Regions from separate parts of the Streptomyces sp. RKND-216 genome, predicted to be linked through region 2. Evidence: riboswitches for the same ligand, from Rfam matches in the RefSeq annotation. Region 2 holds a riboswitch; the other holds the start of a gene.
The links. Region 2 has a riboswitch for glycine ahead of gcvT (glycine cleavage system aminomethyltransferase GcvT). Riboswitches for the same ligand answer to the same signal wherever they lie in the genome.

Region 1: another riboswitch for glycine. It lies ahead of gcvP (aminomethyl-transferring glycine dehydrogenase); the one in region 2 lies ahead of gcvT (glycine cleavage system aminomethyltransferase GcvT).

Annotation. Positions count from the first base shown of each region.
Region 1 covers NZ_SSBQ01000002.1:82,903-90,053, forward strand. The annotation lists gene E4198_RS00625 (glutamate--cysteine ligase) at 1-657, opposite strand, end outside; gene E4198_RS00630 (hypothetical protein) at 1,158-1,757, shown strand; gene E4198_RS00635 (DUF5999 family protein) at 1,939-2,145, shown strand; gene gcvP (aminomethyl-transferring glycine dehydrogenase) at 2,227-5,112, opposite strand; glycine riboswitch at 5,303-5,400, opposite strand; gene E4198_RS00645 (PRC-barrel domain-containing protein) at 5,531-5,911, shown strand; gene E4198_RS00650 (DNA polymerase IV) at 5,824-7,151, opposite strand, start outside.
Region 2 covers NZ_SSBQ01000002.1:1,435,695-1,442,845, reverse strand. The annotation lists gene glyA (serine hydroxymethyltransferase) at 1-1,076, opposite strand, end outside; gene gcvH (glycine cleavage system protein GcvH) at 1,138-1,518, opposite strand; gene gcvT (glycine cleavage system aminomethyltransferase GcvT) at 1,606-2,748, opposite strand; glycine riboswitch at 2,893-3,004, opposite strand; gene E4198_RS06110 (AAA family ATPase) at 3,389-3,976, shown strand; gene E4198_RS06105 (hypothetical protein) at 4,110-4,799, opposite strand; gene E4198_RS06100 (enhanced serine sensitivity protein SseB) at 5,004-5,795, shown strand; gene E4198_RS06095 (enhanced serine sensitivity protein SseB C-terminal domain-containing protein) at 5,852-6,673, shown strand; gene E4198_RS06090 (ABC transporter permease) at 6,953-7,151, shown strand, end outside.

The sequences.
Region 1 (7,151 bases), 1.4 Mb from region 2:
GCCCATGGCGATCTGCGGCCCGGCGATCGCCTGGGCGGCGTTCCACACGTCGGCGAACCGGCCCGGCGTGACCTGGAGGTGCAGCTGCACCGAGGTGCACGCGGCCTCGGGGGCGATGGAGTCGGAGGCGTAGCGCAGGTGCTCGACACCCTCGATGTCGAGCATCACGTCCTCTCCCCTGGCCGCCATGATCTGGTCGTTGAGCAGGGTGTACCGGTCGACGGCGGAGAGGTTCGCGGAGACCAGGTCGTCGCTGGTGAGCGTGGGCAGGATGCCGATCATCACGATGCGCGCGTCCACCTCGCGGGCCTGGCGGTCGGCGTAGGCGAGGGCGGTGCGGAGTTCCTCGGAGAGCTGGTCGAAAACCCGGCCGGCCATGCGGTGCGGGACGATGTTGGCTTCGAGGTTGAACTGACCGAGCTCCGTCTGGAAATCCCGGCTGCCGATGCGTTCCAGAACCTCGGCGTTCATCATCCGGGGCATGCCTTCGGCGTCCGCGAGATTGAGTTCGATCTCCAGACCCATGAGATTGCGCGGGCGGTCGAACCGCTTCCTGTCCAGAAGCAGTTCCAGGGCCTCCAGCCCTTGGAGGAGTTTCTGCCGGTACCGCAGCCGATCGGACAGGGCGAACCTGTCGGCCGCGACCTTCTCTCCCATCCCGCCGGTCCTCTCGGTCGGGTGCCCGTGCGACGACCGGGCACGTGTGTCACCTGATGATGCCCAGGGCGATGATCCGCAATCCCTCGGCGAACCCCCGGGTAACCGCTATCGTGCCGGGGAAATCCTCTGGCACATTCCTTGGGCATACGGCTCACGGCCCAGGCGTCACGCAAGGGCCGGGAGAAAGGGCCACAGCAGAACCGGCCGACCCGGTTTCCGCCGAAGGCCGAGGCGAGCGCTTCGACGGGTGGACGGAGCGGGAGGAAATACCTCCGGAAATCGGCGTGAAGCCGCCTTGTGGAAACACCGCCGCGTCGTTAGCCGAAACCACCGGGGAACTGGTGTCGTATAAACTCTGCCGACGAGGCCGAGACCCCGCGTCGAACGACCGTCTGCCCGCTGCACCGGCTACGGTCCTGCGGCCCCCCGGGCCGAACAGCGCCGTCCGCGCCCCGCCCCCGCTCCCGTGTGCCTGTCGAGGTGAGAGGCGACCCATCATGCCCCTGCGTTTTGCTCCTGCTCCGGCGCCCGCCCGGCAGAGTGTCCTGTCGGCCCTCGACTCCGGCGCCGGGCCGGGCCCGGCCCGGCTGCGTCCCGAACTCGCCCTGCCGGTACATGAGATCACCGGTGTGAGCAGGCAGGGGCCGCCGCGCACCGGCCTGACCGGCTGGCGTTTCCTGCTGGCACCGGTGCCGGCGGCGCCGGCACCGGACGGGAAGTCTGCGGCGCCCGGGCCGTCATCCCCTCCGCCGCTGAGCGCGGCGGAGACCATGCCGACGGCGGACGGCTGGGCCTTCGCCCACTTCCGCGGCGGCCCGTACGTGTCCGCCACCCTGCGTGCGCTCGACCAGGCCGAAGGACTGCCGCTGCCGTACCAGCCGCGACTGCTGTCGGTACCGGAGCTGTACATGCTGACTCTCTGGCTGCACTCCGTCCCGGACGCCGACCCCGCCGCACACTTCCCCGACGCCGCCGACCTGGTGATCCCGCTGGCCCCGGCGCCGCCCGGCATCGCCTCCCACCAGCCGCAGCGGGTCGACACCCTGCTACCGCTGCTGACACACCGCCTGCGCTCCGTGCCGCTGATCGGCGCCTGAAACCACCCGTCCGGGTGAAACGTCCTTCCCTACGAGGAGTGCTGCCGCGAAACCCCTGCGGGCCCTTCGTCCGCAGGTGGACACTGGGACAGCCCTTGAGGAACGGGGAACGGCCATGGAAGCCACACCGAGCCGCAGGACGACCAGGACCGTCGAGACCACACAACGGAAGACGCCGACGATGTGCCAGCACCAGCCACCGTGCCCGACCGCGGAATCAGCCGACCGGGAGGCCGCCCACCTCGTGGCGCACCGCCCGGAGCAGGGCTGGAGCCTGCTCTGCAACGGTGTCCTCGTCTTCGAGGACACCGGGGAACTGCTCCCGGACGGCCGGGTCATCGCCCCGCACCGCCCCCTGGACGCGCTGCGCGTCGCGCAGGCGGCGTGAACCGGGACGCAGCGACGGGGACGGGCCCGGGACGGCGGTCACCGCCGTCCCGGGCCCGTCCTGTGCCGGGGGAGGACGGCCTCAGCCGTCGTACTCCTCGACGGGCGGGCAGGAGCACACCAGGTTGCGGTCGCCGAACGCACCGTCGATGCGGCGCACCGGCGGCCAGTACTTGTCCGCCGCCTGCACCCCGGCCGGGAAGGCTGCCTCGGCGCGGGTGTACGGGAAGTCCCAGGCATCGCTGAGCTGGGCCGCCGTGTGCGGGGCGTTGCGCAGCGGGCTGCTCTCCGCGCTCCACTCGCCGGAGGCGACCTTGTCGATCTCGGCGCGGATGGCGATCATGGCCTCGCAGAAGCGGTCGACCTCGGCGATGTCCTCGCTCTCGGTGGGCTCGATCATCAGCGTGCCGGCGACCGGGAACGACATCGTCGGGGCGTGGAAGCCGTAGTCGATGAGCCGCTTGGCGACGTCGTCGATGCTGACGCCGGTCGCCTTGGTCAGCGGCCGCACGTCGATGATGCACTCGTGCGCGACCAGGCCGTGCGGGCCGGTGTAGAGGACGGGGAAGTGCGGCTCCAGTCGCTTGGCGATGTAGTTGGCGCTCAGCACGGCGACCTGCGTCGCGCGCCGCAGTCCCTCGCCGCCCATCAGCCGCATGTAGGCCCACGAGATCGGCAGGATGCCCGCCGAGCCCCACGGAGCCCCGGAGACCGGTCCGATTCCGGTCTCCGGTCCCGCCAGCGGCTGGAGCGGATGGTTGGGCAGGTACCGGGCCAGGTGGGCGCGGACGCCGACCGGGCCCACGCCGGGGCCGCCGCCGCCGTGCGGGATGCAGAACGTCTTGTGCAGGTTGAGGTGCGAGACGTCGGCGCCGAAGCGGCCCGGGCGGGCGAGTCCGAGGAGCGCGTTGAGGTTGGCGCCGTCGACGTACACCTGGCCCCCCGCGTCGTGCACGGCGGCGCAGACCTCGGAGATGTTCTCCTCGAAGACGCCGTGCGTCGACGGGTAGGTGACCATGAGGACGGCCAGCCGGTCGCCGTGCTGCGCGATCTTCTCGCGCAGGTCCTCCATGGTGATGTCGCCCTCTTCGCCGGTCTTGACGATGACGACCTTCATGCCGGCCATCACGGCGCTGGCGGCGTTGGTGCCGTGTGCGGAGGACGGGATGAGGCAGATGTCGCGCTGGTCGTCGCCGTTGGCGCGATGGTAGGCGCGGACGGCGAGAAGACCGGCGAGCTCGCCCTGGGAGCCGGCGTTGGGCTGGATGGAGACCTTGTCGTAGCCGGTGACTTCGGCGAGGCGCTCCTCGAGCTCGCGGATCAGGGTGAGGTAGCCCTCGGCCTGGTCGGCGGGCGCGAAGGGGTGCAGTCCGCCGAACTCGGGCCAGGTGACCGCCTCCATCTCGGTGGTGGCGTTCAGCTTCATGGTGCACGAGCCCAGCGGGATCATGCCGCGGTCCAGCGCGTAGTCGCGGTCGGCCAGGCGGCGCAGGTAGCGCAGCAGCGACGTCTCCGAGCGGTGCTCGTGGAAGACCGGGTGGGTCAGATACTCGTCGGTGCGCAGCAGGTCCCGGGGCAGGGCGTCCGCGACGGCGCCGTCGAGTTCCTCGATGTCGGCCTGCACGCCGAACGCGCCCCACACGGCGGTGAGCTGCTCACGGGTGGTGGTCTCGTCGCACGCCATGCCGACGTGGTCGGCGTCGACGTGGCGGAGGTTCACCCCGGCCTCGCGGGCCCGCTCGACGATCTCGGCGGCGCGGCCGGGCACCCGGGCGGTGACGGTGTCGAAGAACTCGCCGGTCGTCACCTCGACGCCGCCGTCGCTCAGGCCCCGGGCGAGCAGGGTCGCGTAGCGGTGGGTGCGACGGGCGATCGCGGCGAGACCCTCGGGACCGTGATGGACGGCGTACATGCCGGCCATGACGGCGAGCAGCACCTGCGCGGTGCAGATGTTGCTGGTGGCCTTCTCGCGGCGGATGTGCTGTTCGCGGGTCTGGAGGGCGAGGCGGTACGCCTGGGTGCCGTCGGCGTCCTTGGAGACGCCGACCAGACGGCCGGGCAGGCTGCGGGCGAACGTGTCGCGGACGGCCATGTAGCCGGCGTGCGGGCCGCCGAAACCCATGGGCACGCCGAAGCGCTGGCTGGAGCCGACGGCGATGTCCGCGCCCAGGTCGCCCGGCGAGGTCAGCAGAGTGAGGGCGAGCAGGTCGGCGGCGACGGTGACGATCGCGCCCAGGCCGTGCGCCTGCTCGATGACGGAACGGTGGTCCCGCACAGCGCCGGAGGCACCCGGGTACTGGAGCAGCAGGCCGAAGACGCCCCGCTCGGCGACCTCGGCGGGGATACCGTCCGTCAGGTCGGCGACGACGACCTCGACGCCGGTGGGTTCGGCGCGGGTCCGGAGCACGGCGACGGTCTGCGGCAGGCAGTCCGCGTCGACGAGGAAGACGCCCTTCTTGACCTTGCCCACGCGTCGTGCGAGCGCCATGGCCTCGGCGGCGGCGGTGGGCTCGTCCAGCAGCGACGCACCGGAGGTGGGCAGGCCGGTGAGGTCGGCGACGACGGTCTGGAAGTTCAGCAGCGCCTCGAGGCGGCCCTGGGAGATCTCCGGCTGGTAAGGCGTGTAGGCGGTGTACCAGGCCGGGTTCTCCATCACGTTGCGGAGCACCACGGGCGGGGTGAACGTGCCGTAGTAGCCCAGCCCGATCATCGAGGACAGCACGCTGTTGCGCCGCGCCAGGTCGCGCAGCTCGGCCAGGACCTCGGCCTCGGTGCGCCCCTCGGGGAGCTGAAGCCGGTCGGTGCTCTTGATGGCGTCGGGTACCGCGGCGGCGGTGAGTTCGTCGAGTGAGGCGTATCCGAGATGCGCGAGCATCTTGGCCTGCGCGCCGTGGTCGGGGCCGACATGGCGCTGTTCGAAGGGCGTGCCGCGCTCGAGCTCGGCGAGGGAGATGCGGTTGTCGGTCATCTGCGGGGGCCTCCTGGTCGTGAGCGACCTGCGAGGGGCACCACGGCCGGTGCCCGGACGGCCTCCCCCTCTGTCATCACAACCTGAGAGCTTCACCCGGCGGGGCCTTGTGGGGGCAGCCGGGTTTTCACCGTCGGTGAGGGGGAGCCCCAGGCACGGGTCCGTGGCCCACCCTGCTTTCCAGAGTGACCTCGTCCGTACGGTACGTGAGCCTGAGAGATTCCGGGGAGGAGTTGCTCCTTCGGCGCCTCCGGCGCTGCCGCCGGAGAGCTCTCCCGCACGGGGTCAACAGCCTTCGCCCCGAGCGTACCAGCGAGGGGCCGTAGGGGGACGGGCGCGGCTCTCGAGTGGCCGTCGCGGGCGAAGTGGCCAATCGTTGGGAGGGGGCCCGTGCAGTGTGCGAGCAGCTGGAGGCAGCGTGCAGACGGACATCGACCCGCGGAGCCTGATAGGCCGCAGAGCGTTCGACCGTGACGGACTCAAGATCGGCACCGTGGACGAGGTCTACCTGGACGACGCGACCGGGGAGCCCGAGTGGGCGGCGGTGCGCACGGGTCTGTTCAGCCGGGACGCGTTCGTGCCGCTGGAGCCGAGCCTGCTGGACGGCGAAGTGCTACGGGTGCCGTTCGAACGGGCTCTGATCAAGGACGCGCCGGACTTCGGTGTGGGCCGCCACCTGTCGCCCGAGCAGGAACTCCAGCTCTACCACCACTACGGCTTGGACGTGCCTTCCGCTCCCGGCCCGCCGGCCGTGCCGCCGGACCGGGACTTCGGCCGGGTCGCCGGTTCGGAGGGCTGACCGGCCCCGGAGGCGGAGTCGTCCGCGACCGGGGGGCCGGGCACGAGCATGGGCGGGTCGGCCGCGGTCAGCTCCGGGTCGTCGACGGGAAAGGTGCGGACGGGTCCGGGCGGCGAGCCGGGCTGTTCGAAGCGGACGGTGACCCGTCCGACGCCGCTGCCCTGCACCCAGCCGGGGCCGTAGGCCGGGTGGTGGACGTCGAGACCCGGCAACCAACTGCGCGACCGCTCCCCGGCCGCCTGGGTCGCTCCGCCGTCCGCCGCGCCGCCGGGGCGGACCGGGGCGCCGTGGGCACGGCCCGGGTCCGGCACGTCACCGACCTCCGCCTCGGCGGAGGCCGCGGCTTGGGCGAACAGGTCCTCCTGGGTGTAGTCGGCGAGGCCGCTGACCCCGACACCGAGGAGGCGCACACCGGCCGTGGTGTCGATGCCCTCGAGCAGTCTGGCCGCGGCGGCGCGGACGACGGCGGGGTCGTCGGTCGGTCCGCGCAGCGTCTCGGAACGGGTGAGGGTGGAGAAGTCGTAGCTGCGCACCTTCACAACCACGGTGCGGCCGGAGCGGCCGGCCTCCCGCAGCCGGTGCACGCAGCGGTCGGCGAGGCGCGCCACCTCGGTCTGCACGCGCGTTCGGTCGGTGAGGTCGACGTCGTAGGTGTCCTCGACGGACACCGATTTCGCGTCCCGCTCGGCGACGACGGGCCGGTCGTCCAGGCCGAGAGCCATGGCGTACAGCGTGCTGCCGTGGGCCCGCCCGAGCAGCCGCAGCAGTTCGTCCTCCCCCGCCTCCGCGGTGTCGCCGACGGTGGCGATGCCGGCGCGGCGCAGCACCTCGGCGGTGGCGGGCCCGACCCCGGGCAGGGTGCGCACGGTAAGCGGCGCCAGCAGTGCGCGTTCGGTGCCGGGTTCCACCACGACCAGCCCGTCGGGCTTGGCGCGTTCGGAGGCGATCTTGGCGAGGAGCTTGGAGCCCGCCAGCCCCACCGAACCACTCAGCCCGGTCTCGGCCCGGATGTCGGCGCGGAGGCGGTGGGCGACGGTGGTGGCCGCCGCCGAGTCCGCTGCGGCCCCGCCCGCTTCGAGGTCGACGAAGGCCTCGTCCAGGCTGAGGGGCTCGACGAGCGGCGAGAGCACGGACAGCCGTTCCATCACCCGTCCGCTGATCCGGCGGTAGAGCCCGAAGCGCGGAGTGAGGTAGGCGGCATTGGGGCAGCGGCGGCGCGCCTGAGCCGTGGGCATGGCCG
Region 2 (7,151 bases):
GGCGGGCGCGGGTCGTTCGGCACCGCGTTGCGGTTGACGGTGATGCCGACCTCGTGGAGGCGGTCCTCGGCCTGCTGGCCGTCCAGGTCGCTGTGCCGCAGGTCGACGAGGACCAGGTGCACGTCGGTGCCGCCGGAGAGCACGGACACGCCGGCGTCGACGGCGTCCTGCTGGAGCAGGCGCTCGGCGAGGATGCGGGCGCCGTCCAGGGTGCGCTGCTGGCGCTCCTTGAACTCCTCGCTCGCCGCGATCTTGAACGACACGGCCTTGGCCGCGATCACGTGCTCCAGCGGGCCGCCCTGCTGACCGGGGAACACTGCCGAGTTGATCTTCTTGGCGAAGTCCTTCTTGGAGAGGATCACGCCGCCGCGCGGGCCGCCGAGCGTCTTGTGCGTGGTGGTGGTGACCACGTCGGCGTACGGCACGGGCGACGGGTGGAGCCCGGCGGCGACCAGGCCGGCGAAGTGCGCCATGTCGACCATCAGCAGCGCGCCGACCTCGTCGGCGATGCGGCGGAACGCGGCGAAGTCGAGCTGCCTCGGGTAAGCGGACCAGCCGGCGACGATCATCTGCGGCCGGTGCTCCTTGGCGAGCTGCTCGACCTCGTCCATGTCGACCTGGCTGGTCTTCTCGTCGACGTGGTAGGCGACCACGTTGTAGAGCTTGCCGGAAAAGTTGATCTTCATGCCGTGGGTCAGGTGACCGCCGTGGGCCAGGTCCAGACCCATGATGGTGTCGCCCGGCTTGAGCAGCGCGAACATCGCCGCGGCGTTCGCGGAGGCGCCGGAGTGCGGCTGCACGTTGGCGGCCTCGGCGCCGAAGAGTTCCTTGATCCGGTCGCGGGCGAGCCGCTCGACGACGTCGACGTGCTCGCAGCCGCCGTAGTAGCGGCGGCCCGGGTAGCCCTCGGCGTACTTGTTGGTCAGCACGGAGCCCTGCGCCTCGAGCGCGGCGACCGGAGCGAAGTTCTCCGACGCGATCATCTCGAGGGTGGACTGCTGGCGGTGGAGCTCGGCGTCGACGGCGGCGGCGACGTCCGGGTCCACCTCGTGCAGGGAGCTGTTCAGAAGAGACATCTGGAGTCCTGGGTCCTTCCGGGGAAAGGGCGGTGCTCGGCGGGCGAGCCCGGTGCGGGCCTCAGCTGCCCGAGGTGAAGGAGGCGTACTCGTCGGCGGAGAGCAGGTCCTCCGGCTCGCCGTCGAGCTTCACCTTGAACAGCCAGCCGCCCTCGAAGGGAGCGGAGTTCACCAGCGACGGGTCGTCCACGACGTCCTGGTTGATCTCGGTGATCTCGCCGGTCACGGGGGCGTACAGGTCGCTGACCGACTTCGTCGACTCCAGCTCGCCGCAGGTCTCGCCCGCGGACACCGTGTCGCCGACCTCGGGGAGCTGCACGTACACGACGTCGCCGAGCGCGTCGGCGGCGTGCGAGGTGATGCCGACCGTCGAGACGCCGTCCTCGGCGTCCGACAGCCACTCGTGCTCCTTGCTGTAACGCAGCTGCTGGGGGTTGCTCATGGTGCGATTCTCCTGGAAGGACGCTGTGTGCGGGGGGAGGGTGCGGATGCTGAGACGGGGGCGGGGCCGCGCGCTGCGGCCCGGCGCTCACTTCTCGCGCTTGTAGAACGGCAGCGCGACGACGTCGTACGGCTCGTGGCTGCCGCGGATGTCCACCGCGACGCCCTCGGTGCCGGGCTCGGCGTGCGCCGCGTCCACGTAGGCGATCGCGACGGGCTTGCCCAGCGTGGGGGAGGGCGCCCCGGAGGTGACCTCGCCGATCACCGTACCGTCGGCGGCGGAGACCACCGCGTACCCGGCGCGCGGCACCCGGCGGCCGGTCGCGACCAGGCCGACGAGCTTGCGCGGCGGCGCGGTCTCGGCCTGCTTCGCGGCGGCCTCCAGCGGCTCGCGGCCCACGAAGCGGCCCTCGTTGGTCGTCTTCTCGAACTTCACGATCCGGCCCATGCCGGCGTCGAACGGGGTGGTGGAGGTCGTTAGCTCGTTGCCGTAGAGCGGCATGCCGGCCTCCAGGCGGAGGGTGTCGCGGCAGCTCAGCCCGCACGGCACCAGCCCGGCGTCCTGGCCCGCGGCCGTCAGCGCCTGCCACACGGTCACGGCGTCGGAGGTGGAGACGAACAGCTCGAAGCCGTCCTCGCCGGTGTAGCCGGTGCGTGCGATAAGCGCCTGCACCCCGGCCACGGTGCCGGGCAGCCCGGCGTAGTACTTCAGGCCGTCCAGGTCGGCGTCGGTGACCCGGCCGAGGATGCCCGCGGACTCGGGGCCCTGCACGGCGATCAGCGCGTACGCGTCCCGGTCGTCGCGCACGGCCGCGTCGAAACCGGCCTGGCGGGCGACGAGCGCGTCCAGCACGGTCTGCGCGTTCGAGGCGTTGGCGACGACCATGAACTCCGCCTCGCCGGTGCGGTAGACGATCAGGTCGTCGAGGATGCCGCCGTTCTCGTCGCAGATGTGGGTGTAGCGGGCCCGGCCGGCCTTGAGCTTCGACAGGTACCCGACCAGCGCGTAGTCCAGCAGCTCACCGGCCTGCGGTCCGGTGACGGTGATCTCGCCCATGTGGGAGAGGTCGAACAGGCCGGCGCGGGTGCGCACCGCCTGGTGCTCGTCACGCTCGCTGCCGTAGCGCAGCGGCATGTCCCAGCCTGCGAAGTCGGTCATGGTCGCACCGAGCTCGCGGTGCACGGCGTCGAGCGCGGTCGTGCGCGGCGGGGTACCGGATGTCGTGCTCATGTGGGGCTCCCAAGGCTGGTGACACGGATGTCCTCCCCATCTGTCATCGGAACCTGAGAGGTTCGCCACGAGCCCGGCAGGGCGGCGGCTTGCACCTTGGGTGGGGCTGCGGCGGCACGCCGCGGCCCGCTTTTCAGATCTGCCTCGTCCTGCGCGGTATCGGGGCCTGAGAGATTCAAGGGAGGATCTTGCTCCTTCGGCGTCCCGACCCGTGTGCCCAGCGGACCACGGGCGGGAACTCTCCCGCGCGGATTCAAGCGGCCGGTATGGAGTTCGGGGGCCATCATTGCACGCCCCCGCCCACGGTGACCCCTGCGGGCGCGGACCGATCCCTCCGCGCCCGCCCGGCGCCTCGCCGCGACCGCGAGCGGTGGCCGCGCCGCCATGCCCCGCCACGGGACGGCGGGCCGTGGGGGCGTGCGCGGGGGCCCCTGCGGAAGCGATCCGCGAGCCGGTCCGCGTCCCGCACCTCGGGCATGCCCGGGCATCTCCTTGCCGCTCATTACCTATTCTTGACACTCTCTGGGGGTATGCCGCCTAGGAGCGCCGCGCGTCAGCGGCACGGGGAAGGGGAGGGCCGCGGGTGGAGAGTCTGCGCAGCGCATCTGCGTCGGCGGTGGGGGCGGGGGTCCCGGAGCCGGTGGTGTCCGCGGTCGCCGGCCGCGACCTCCGCGGGACGGCCGCGGCCGGCACGCTCCGCTTCCCGGCGGGCGACCTGGTCGTCGTCTCCGGGCTGCCCGGCAGCGGGAAGTCCACGCTGATCGCCCGCACCGTCGTCGGCACCGGGGCGGTGGCGCGCATCGACTCGCAGGACACCCGGGAGCGCTGGCAGCGGCGGCTGCCGCGGCGGCTGCCGTACGGGCTCTACCGACCCTTCGCCCGCGCCGCGCACTACGCCGGGTTGCGGCGTTCGCTGGCCTCCGGCGGCAGTGTGGTGGTGCACGACTGCGGCACGCAGAGCTGGGTGCGGCGCTGGCTGGCGGCCGACGCCCGGCGCCGTGGTCGCGGCCTGCACCTCGTGGTGCTCGACGTGCCGCCGCCCGTCGCGCTCGCCGGGCAGGCCGAGCGCGGCCGCACGGTCTCGCGCTACGCCTTCGCCCGCCACCGGCGGGCCCTGGGCCGCCTGCTCGCCGACGTGGAGGCCGGGCGCCTCCCGGAGGGCTGCGCCTCCGTGGTCCTCCTGGACCGCGACGCCGCGGCGGCCCTCCTCTCGGTCGCCTTCGAATAGCCCGGCCCCTGCCCGGAGCCCTGGGCGCCCGGCAGGGCCGGCGCCCGCGCAGCACGTGGCCCGCCGTCCCTTGAAGGGGCGGCGGGCCACGTACGAGGACACTGTGCGGCGCGTCCCGGCGGAGGAGTCGGGCTTACTCCTGGGGAAGCAGCTCCTGCTCCGCGTCGCCGGGGAGCATCTCCAGTTCGGCGTCGCCCGGGGCGAGGCGGTTCTCCGCGAGCTGCGGGCCCTCCTCCTGGGCGTCCTGCTCGTCGCGCTGGGCGTTCGGCGCGGCGTCCTGCGGCTGCGACAGACCGTTCATGTCCGGGGCGGGCAGCTCGCCGTCCGCGACGACGGCGGCCATTACGTTGACGGTGGCCTGGACGGTGGCCTCCGCCTCCTTGGCGATGCGGCGCTGGTTGCCGGACTCGGCGGCCTGCAGCAGCTCGTCGACCTGGGCCTCCAGCGCGACCGCGGCGCGCGCGGTCAGGTTCGCGCGGGGGGCGCGGTCAGACGAGTTCTGCGTCTGCTGAGCCTGCAGCGGGGCCAGGGCCTCCTGGACGGCCTTCGCGTGCCGGTCGGCCTCGCGCTGGGACAGCCGGCCCTCGGGGGCGTTGAGCACCGAGTCGATCAGCTCGGCCACGGGGTGCAGGACATCGCCGGTCTCGCCGAGCACGCGGGTCTGCTGCTGGAGCTTCTGGGCCTTGGGCAGCGGGGCCTGCTGGGCGGCCTGCGGGCGAGGCTCGTCCGCGGCGAAAGCCGTGGCGGCGGTGACGCCGCCGAGCGCGACCGCGCCGGCGATGGTGGTGGCGAACACGGCGGATACCGTCTTGTTGACACGCATGGGGACGATTCCTCTCGAATATGCGCGAAGGGGCGGGATCCAGATTTCGCCGGATGTGTGCGGCGCGCAACCGGACGGTCGCGATCCGTGACCGTTCGGGTGAGTGCCGCAGGTGGCAGCCGGGCCGCCGGCGCCGCCGCGCGAGCCCGACGGGAGCGGTACCGGAGGGGCGTCGGGGCCGGAAGCCGACGCTAGGGTGACCGTATGACCATTCCGCAGCAGCCTCAGCAGCCGCAGCAGTACGGGCCCGGTCACGGCGGAGGCTGGCCCGGCAACGAGCTGGAGGAGACCCTCGCCGCCGCGCTCGGCACTCCCGGTGCGGGTGCCCGGCTGCTGGAGGTCCTCGCGCGGAGCAGTGTCTGGGTGCCGCTGCCGGAGGGCGGCGGACCGCAGAGCAGCGACCTGAACGTGCCCACGGTCGAACTCGACGGCGCCCCCTACGTCCCGGTCTTCAGCTCGGAGCAGCAGTACCTGCAGGTCGTCGGCGCCCACGTGTCCTTCGCCATCGCCCCCGTGCGGGAGTTCGCCCGCGGTCTGCCCCCGCAGGTGGGCATCGCGGTCAACCCGGAGGGGACCGTCGGCGCCCCGGTGCCGCCGGAGGCCGTCGCCCAGCTCTGCCGGAACACCCCCGCGGAACGGCTCACCGGCGTCTCCGGCGGCGCGCGGATGCGGCTGTTCGAGCCGGACTGGCAGGACGAGCCGGTCGACTTCCTCGCCGCCGCTGCGGGGGAGTTCGCCGTCGTCGCCCCGGTGCGCACCGCGCGCCGGGCACTCGCCAGCGCCGAGGGCGATCCGCCCGCGCTGTACGTCGGCGTCGAACTCGACCTCCTGGAGCCGGAGTCGAGGCAGGCCGCGCACGACGCGCTGGCCCGCGCGCTGGAGCAGGTGCCGGTGAAGTGGCCGGTCCAGCTGGTGCTGCTGGACGCCGCCGAGGACCCGGTGGTCGAGTGGATGCGCCAGTGTGTGCGCCCCTTCTACGTCAGGGCCGACTCGTAAGCTGATTGGATGGGTACGGGCCGGCGGCGCCCGGCCGGGAAGACCACCGGCGAGAGATGACCACAAGACAAGGGGGCGGCCTCGTGAGCGCGAGTTCCGGTTCGGGTGAACGTGTCGAACAGCTGCTGCGCCAGGTGTCGCCCGACCGGTTCGACACCTACGAGGCTCTGCTGCACGCACTCGCCGACGGTCAGCTGTGGATGCTGCTCTGGCAGGGCACCTCCGGCTCGCACGATGCGCAGTACGGGAACATGGACGTCGACGGGTACGGCTACGCCCCCTGCGTCACCTCCCCCCAGGAGCTCGCCGCCTCCGGCTGGACCCGGGCGCACGAGGTGGTCACCGGCCGCCGTGTCGCGGCCACTCTCTTCCGGCAGCGCTGGGGCGTCTGGCTGAATCCGCACGCTCCCGGCGGCGGTGTCGGCATCCCCTGGCTCGACCTGCGCCGCATCGCCACCGGTATCGACCAGGTTCCCGCCGGACCCCTTCGGATCAGCGAACCGACCCTCGAACTTCCGCAGTTCTACGCACTCCTCGCGCAGAACGCGCACCGCACGCCCAACATCCGCGCGCTGCGCCGCGCCTGGGTGCAGCCCGCGCTGGGGCCGCCGTATCTGGCCATCGGCCACGACCTGTACGAGGACGGCGACCGCGCCGCCGAGGACGTGCGGCTGATGGTGCGCCAGTCCGTCGGCGCGGTGCCGGACGGGCTCGCGGTGTCCAGCGTCGCGATGGCCGACGACTACGACCCCGTGGCGATGTGGCTGCGCGCCAACTCCCGCCCGTTCTTCGACCGTGACGCGCACGCCGGCGCGGCCCCCGGGGGCGTCACCGGCGGCGGCGCGGCGTCCGCACAGGGGTACCCCCGCGTGTACTGACGCGCGATTCGCGCAAACGCCCGTGCAAACGCACGCGGAAGCGGACAGAACGCCATCCTTCGTACCGCTGACGGAGTTCATGCGTCCGGATACCGGCGCCGGGTGCGGCACATCACAGTTGCGCATCCTTTCCCGGTGAACCCTGGCGGGTGATCGCAGCCCCGATGAAGACTCCCGAGCCATGAGGCCCGACGGCCTCCGAAGCGAACAGCAGTACAAGAGCCGCTACCGCGGCGGGCGTGGGCCGGTCACCACCGGTCGAGAGGGGTCCTCACCACGATGACGGCACCACTGCACGACACGGTCACGGCCGAGGGAGCCGACGAGACCGCGGTTGCCGCTGACACGCCGAAGAAGGACGTGGAAGGGCGTTCGCTGGGCAGAATCGCCTGGAACCGTCTGAAGCGGGACAGGCTCGCCCTCGCCGGCGGCTTCACGGTGCTGTTCCTCGTGCTGGTGGCGATCTTCGCGCCCCTGA